Regions from separate parts of the Teredinibacter sp. KSP-S5-2 genome, predicted to be linked through region 1. Evidence: predicted binding sites of a transcription regulator. Region 1 holds the regulator's gene; the other holds the start of a gene.
The links. Region 1 encodes FNR, which switches genes on or off when oxygen is low (the NO sensors DNR and NnrR bind a similar motif). Its sites were predicted from a motif close to TTGATNNNNATCAA; they were not measured.
Positions count from the first base shown of each region.

Region 1 (3,636 bases):
TTGAAGTGGCTATTGATGAGAATAAACACTATCTTTGGTGATGTAATACGGTTGTTTTTTTCCATTTTCTACTAGAAATTCACTATGCTCAAGAGTAAAGTGCGCCCAGTAATTTCGGTGCTGTCACCCGATCAAATCAGAGTAACTCGATGGAGAGGCTAAGATGGACTTTGACGCTTGGAATGTGGATCTAGCATCCGCATCTGCTTATCATAATTCTGGCTTTCGCCTTGCTGTTGAGGGAAGTCCCTCACAACCCGAAGGTGTTATACCTAGCCATTTTCCTGAAGATTCTTCTGCTGTTGAACAGGTTCGACTAATTCGAGCAGGTTTAAAAGCGATCATGGATGCTGCACAAAAAGCTCAAAGAAAAGAGCTGGAATGCTAATTTTTGGATTATTTTAGTCGAGAATACGGCAAGTTATCTTATATGCAGGATCAGCTATAAATCGATTGTGATTGATATGATCTTAAGGGTTGGCTTCAAAAGAACAGAAACACATAAAAAATAAACAGGTGAGTAGTGCTGTTCGTCGAGTTTACATTTAACTATTAAGGTTTGTTCTTTAGCTAATCACAGGGCAGAGGGCTACATATTCCCGCAAGTTCCACTCAATAGTAACCACTTATAGTTTTTACTTCCGAATACTGCAATTGAATCGTGTTGAAATTGAAAACAAAAAAAACGACAGTGTGAACTGTCGTTTTTTTTGTGAGAGACATGAGTTACAGAATATTATCGTGAAACATATTTCCCTTTAAGGTGCATAAGTGTTTTGTGATCGTCCACCAGTTTGAGCAAACTATCAAATCGACTTCTGACCTGAGCCGCAGAATCATCGCCATATTCATTTGAATATGTCGCCCCAGCAATCAAGGCATCCAGCTCCTTGGTGACGGAATCCATCGCGGCGAAAATTTGTCCGGTGGTTTTACTGTCATCAAAGATGCGGCCCTTACCGGTAAGCTTCATATACTCATCGCATTCTGCTAACCAGTCTTTGCGTTGATTGACGAAGCTTTTGATATTTTTTAGCGGACCTTTGTAACGAGTGTCAATTTCGCCATCTCGGTATTTTTCAAGGCTCGGTATGGCTGAAGCCATGAACTGTGTACGAGTGTCTTCGCAGAAATTCCAGGACAGGTAACCTGGAAAATTTACATTATGTGTTGCCTGGGCTTCTTCTTTTTTGCACTTTTCGTCGCATCCAAACGCCGCTGAAGACCCAACTAACAAGCCAAGAATTGATAATATGAAAGCTAGATATTTCATAGCAGCCACCCTGCCGTGTTTAATATTGTTTACAAAAAGTACGACCTCTGTATTAATTAAAAGTCGCACCAAAATAATTGTCAAGAAAATTGTGACACAGTTCCTTGTTGCTTATTCTTATTTGAAATTTAAAAGATGATATGGGTGACTGTAAGTTTTAAAAGGCGCTTTTTTCGCATTAATGCGTAATGTATGCATCCCAGCTTAACTTATTGAAAAGTATAGTAATTCTCATTTTTAATAGGTTAAACGGAATTACGTGGATTGTTTTTATATTATTTTATTCTGAATAAAATTTTTTACATCAGGTTGCTGAAAGAGTTTATAAAATAGTCAAAAAGCTATAAAAATGTTGCCTTAAGCGTCAATTCTGTTATTAAAGAAAGGTAGGGTGAATAATAAAATGGACTGGGAGCATTGGAAATAGGAGAGAAGCGGCTACTACTAAAGGCTGAGTTTGTTTTTTACCGGAAAACTGGCCATCGCTTCACACACGGTGGCCACTTTAATATTTCGTAGATTTTATCTTATATGGACGGGATCGAGGCCGTACTCTTTAGTTCATCCATATCTTTGATAACAACGTGTTTCTTGTCTAGCTCAATCATTCCCTGTTTGTGGAGACGGCTTAATACCCGACTAACGGTTTCAATGGTTAGTCCAAGGTAGTTCCCAATATCTGAGCGTGACATAGGCAAGTAGAACTCGTTAGCAGATAAGCCTCGATTACTATTTCGAGTCGAGATGCTAAGGAGCAGGGAAGCCACACGTTCATCTGCACTATTTTTGCTTAATAGAGTAATAAGTTGCTGATCGTGGGTAATCTCTTTACTCATTAACTGGAAAAAACGTCTTTGTAGATTAGGTAAGCGCGTGCTTAATTCTTCTAGACGGGTGAATGGAATTTCACATACCGCGGAAGTTTCCAGAGCAATGGCTGAATTACTGTGATTGTTTGTGGCTAAACCATCCATACCGATGAGTTCGCCTGGGAGATAAAAGCCGGTGACTTGTTCCTGCCCGTCTTGAGTAACCTTTATGGTCTTCACTGCACCTGAGCGCAATGCGTAAACGGATTTGAATTCGTTGCCTGCATGATATATGTGGTCGCCTTTTTGTACTGGTCGGCCACGCTGAATAATATCATCCAGCTTGTTTATATCTTCTATTTCTAAACTGATTGGTAAGCAAATCGAGGCAAGACGGCAGTCTGCACAATTTACTTGGGGGTTACTGTGACATCGGTGAGCGCTCAAAACATTTGTCGCCATAGGTAAATTAATCCCAAAAGCTTTTGCAAGCCTACTAGAGGTCTCGACAAAGAGACGAACATGTCATTTGTTTTAGTATAGACGCCTAAATAAACAGACGATAAAACAAATGTTTTGCGCGGCGAAGAATAAGCGAATTTGAGCAAAAAATAAAGGTCAAGCATAGCAACTTGCTGTTTTCCTTTATTTTTTAACGGTTTGCTTTAGAAAGTCGACCTTTTATACCCGAATTGACTGGAAGCTTGTCCGCTTGAATTGCATTTGAGTAACGTTCATGGTCGCAATAGTTCTGTAACAACTCATCATTTAAGTAACTGGTTCCTTCCGGGCCAATACTTAAACAGTTGTTTTGTACAGAAATATCCTGATCGTAGAGCACTGCTGTATTCCTAGGTTGGTCAGCTTTGTACTGATAGATTTCCGGTTTCCAGCAGTCTGTCAAGTCCAGTAATCCGGTCTGACTACCGAGGAAAATAAAATCAGGATGGCATTTTGCAGTTATGCCGGTGATAAGTTCTCGCATTTCTCCTAGACAATCTGCGTCAGTAATTTGGATTCCGACACAGGGGAAGTCGTATTTGCGGATGAGCTCTATTGCTGCAATGCAGTCTTCGAGGTCGTTTCCGCGTTGTGTTGCGCATATTTGGAATTGGTTAAAACCAAGACCTTTGAGCAGAGCTAATCCATCTTCGGACAAGTCTTCGATCTTGGAAACCGCACGATGCTGGCGCGCATCAGACTCTGACAGGTGGAATCTGGAAGCCAGGATGTGGCGAAACTCGGTCAGGTCGCTTGGAGCCAGATACAGGAAGGGATGTCTGATTTGCAAGACATCGACATCGCGCTTGCCCAGCAATCTGGACCATATCTCCAGTTCCTTAACCACCAAAGCGATGGCTGAGTGCTCTTCTTTAGAAACACTTTCCAAGCGTTTGGTGTTCAAGCAGACATTAACTAGCGCCCGCTTATCTTTCAGGTAACTGCTAATTCGAGTCAAAAGGCCCTCGTCAGCCCCGTTAATGTTGCGGGAGCCTACGGGCTTTAATTCGGTAACGTTTGATTTTGAGTTTTGTGTCTGCATGCGTGAAAGTC
Region 1 covers NZ_CP120416.1:2,609,783-2,613,418, reverse strand. The annotation lists gene P5V12_RS11375 (hypothetical protein) at 164-388, shown strand; gene P5V12_RS11370 (hypothetical protein) at 737-1,273, opposite strand; gene fnr (fumarate/nitrate reduction transcriptional regulator Fnr) at 1,801-2,544, opposite strand; gene P5V12_RS11360 (hypothetical protein) at 2,735-3,636, opposite strand, start outside.

Region 2 (3,636 bases), 2.1 Mb from region 1:
ACGACTTCGGAGAATGCCAGAAATATCGCAAGAGCCAAACTAAAGACAAGAATGGTGGATAGTAAATCGATCGCCTTATCCTCTATCCATAGTTTGGTGTTACTTCGAATAACGAGAAATACGACAACAATAGCAGCCGGGCCGGCGGCGAATGCGGTTGCGATAAACCGGATAGGCATAATCCCGTGATGCCACATTGGCCTCGCCGGCAATGTACTCAATAAAAATGCTGTAACAGTATGAATACTCACCGCCCAGAATATAGAAACGAATATTAAAGGAAGATAAAACGAATAGTTTATCTTTTCACCACGGTAACGCTTATATAAAAAATAACATGCCCCAACAGCATTTAGAATAAAATACCCGGTCAAGACTAAAGTATCCCAAGCGAGAATAGAATAAGGGAAATTATAAATTCCAACGCCCGGTATCATATGCCATAAACGATCTGGCCTTCCCATATGAAAGACAATAAAAAGTAGACACACGATCACGGCAGAAATAGCCAGCATTTCGCCAAGAACGGCAATTTTTTTTAAGGGCGCAAAGTTATAGACATACGCAGGAAAAACAATGGTCACTGCACCCGCAGCCACTCCCACAAGAAAAATAAAATTGGCAACATAAATCCCCCAGCTAACCTGGTCAGTTAAACCTGTTACCACCATCCCCTGAGTAAACTGGGTATAGCTGCCATAGAACCAAGGCAGAATAAACAGCGTTAAGCAACCCAGCCAGATATAATATTGCCGGCTCCCTTTTAGCAAATAGGTAACAAAGTCGACAATAAATTCACGTTGTTGTTTTATTTTCGCCTCCCGTCAATCACTGTAGTAAAAAAATTTCGGGTAGGTATTGGCTTCCGCTTTTAAACGAAAAACACGTTTTTTATCAAGCACACGCCGAACTTCACTTTCTGGATCCAACAGGTTGCCAAATTTTCTCGCCCCCACAGGGCAGGCTTCGACACACGCAGGGTACCGCCCCTTTCTAACACGCTGAATACAGAACGTGCATTTTTCCACCACCCCTTTCATTCGTGGCCGGTTACCCAGGTAGTGGGTTTGGGGGTTCATTTTTTCCGCAGGAAGAACTGGTTTACTCCAATTAAATCGTCGCGCCCAATAAGGACAGGCTTGCATACACATGCGGCAGCCAATGCACCAATTGTAATCAACTACCACCGGGCCATCAGCTTCTCTATAGGTGGCCCGAACAGGACAAACCTTCACACACGGGGGCTTTTCACATTGCATACAAGCAACAGGCATGTAATGTGCCCCCGCTTCCGGCACAGAATCGACATCGTAATAATGATTCCCCTCCAGAAGAACCCCTGCGGCGCTATATGCATGTCCACCAACCTGCATGCCGTAATCGCCGGGATAACCATCTTCGAGCTTTTCGCGGGAAAAATTCCCTTTTTCCATCTGCAGAACCCGAATCCACTCGATATTCTGTTTCGCTTTACGAGACGCATTATTTTCTTCTACACACGCTTTAACGCAACGCCGGCAACCAATGCATTTTTGAATATTCAGGGCATAGCCAAAAAGCACACCAGCTTGCGCTTCGGACGTATCAACGGTTACATTTTTGCCATATTCGGCAGAATAACGTTGCTCAAGACGATTGACGGTAACTCGCTTTTCTTCATCCGTCATCAACCTGTAGTTGCTTTGGAAATGCTCTGCCCAGGAAACCTGAGAGGGGGCATCATCACAGCCCGTGACCAATGCCGCGGCACCTAATATAGAGGCAATAGAAACGCCTGAACCGAGAAGAAATTGACGACGTGAAAGGTCATTCGTCTCTGAATGAGAGGCTGCGCAAGAACCGCTGCTATCAAGATCGATTAAGGGAATTTTTTTTGCCACTCGCTACCTTCAATACTCGGAGGTATATCTGATGCTTGATACTAAATGGAAAATCGTTACTTTAATGTAAACTTTTGGCAAAAAATGTTTGTAGGTGAATAGAACTAAACCGGTTATCGCGCAAAATATGATCTCTATCAAATGAAAATAACACCCTATTGCTTGCCGTGCCTTAGCTAGCAATAATGCAAATAAGAATATTTTACGCAGCACAATCCAATGAATAAAAAAACACCAATCTATTTTGGCCCACCGTTAGTAAAACATACGGAAAATGAACCCAATACACTATTAAAGTCAGGTCGAATTAATCGAACAGCAGAACGTTATATGGCGCTGATTGAAAAACACGGGTTGGAGTTAACGGAAGCAGAGCAAACCTGCTTAAAAGAAGTCTGCCAGATCGGCTTTATGTCGCCAGACGATATTCAGAAAATGGCCGTAGATGTACGTATCGGAAATTTTAGTATTCCCAATTTGGATACCGATAAACTAGCTCAAAAATTAGAAAAAGCTCCCTTTGCAGATTTAGTGGCAACCGTTGAAAAATTGGGTTTCTAAAGCGAATATTATCAATGCCGCTATTCTTGGCATTCTGCATCCCCAAATTAGTCAGGCCGATATAGCATGAAAAATTGAGTATCTTCTATATACAAGTATAGGAGAGACAAGCGATATCACGGGAAACAACACAACAAGCCAATATTCTGAGACCACATCAACACCCCGAAGTAGAAACATTATATTGTCGACATATCCATACTCAGCAAGCTGAGGAACCACTTTTATCAATAACAAAAAGATAGGCATTACCGTACCGCCAATAAGCATCGCCGTTAGATTGCCAACACCGATGCATGCTGCAACAAAAAACAGCTTATTCCTACCCTTTTTTAAAAAAATATACGGGACGGGGAAAATCGACATTAAGACTAAAACTAAAGCAATAAAAAAATCAATCAGCCCCACAGATCAAATCCTTATAGAAGACATAAAGCATTCTCCCTGATAAGCAAGAAACTATAGCACTGCCACCTCCAACGAAAGCGAGCGTAAAAATAAGCTTATATGAAACTTCACCTGCAGGCAGATGAGGAGACTCTAACACCAGTGCCAACAATGCAAAACTAATTACACCATATGCACAAAATCTTAAACAAAGGCCTACTTCGCTACGAACCTTACTTTTTTTCATCTCATCGTTTTCTGCTATTAATTGGCAAATTTTAGAATTGGAGAAACAGTATCTGAAGGTAACATATATTGTCAAAACCGAGCGAACAATATCGGCCTCAATATACCCCTTCAGATCAATCCAACCCAAAGAAAAATCAAACCCATCTGACCGTGAGCTGACAGTTTAATCTTACCCAACTCAGGAAGCACACCAAAGATGATGTAAAAGCAGAACAAAGGATACAAAAATCCTATGCTTTGTGATACACATCCATCTGTGTAACACAATAACGACACCGCCCCCCTAAAGCAAAAAAGCCAAGCACGCATCACAATAGTACCGCCGGTAATAACATTCCCATACTGATGTATCATGAAGCTATATAAAAGCTGCCTACCATCCTTTCATATTGGCTACCCTGTGACATAGTCTACTATGTAAATTAAAACGTATTAACAACAGAGCGTCGTATGCTATTCACAAAGAAAACTCCCCCAACTGCAGTTCATACACATTCCGACTATGTTTACAATGCTATAAAGATGAATGTTCCATGGATTGAGTTTGATCCATCGGGAA
Region 2 covers NZ_CP120416.1:462,136-465,771, reverse strand. The annotation lists gene nrfD (NrfD/PsrC family molybdoenzyme membrane anchor subunit) at 1-770, opposite strand, end outside; gene P5V12_RS02150 (4Fe-4S dicluster domain-containing protein) at 825-1,880, opposite strand; gene P5V12_RS02145 (hypothetical protein) at 2,100-2,441, shown strand; gene P5V12_RS02140 (hypothetical protein) at 2,493-2,849, opposite strand; gene P5V12_RS02135 (PAS domain-containing methyl-accepting chemotaxis protein) at 3,600-3,636, shown strand, end outside.
Region 2: a site for FNR is predicted at 2,008-2,021, ahead of P5V12_RS02150 (4Fe-4S dicluster domain-containing protein). Genes of this name have one in related genera too.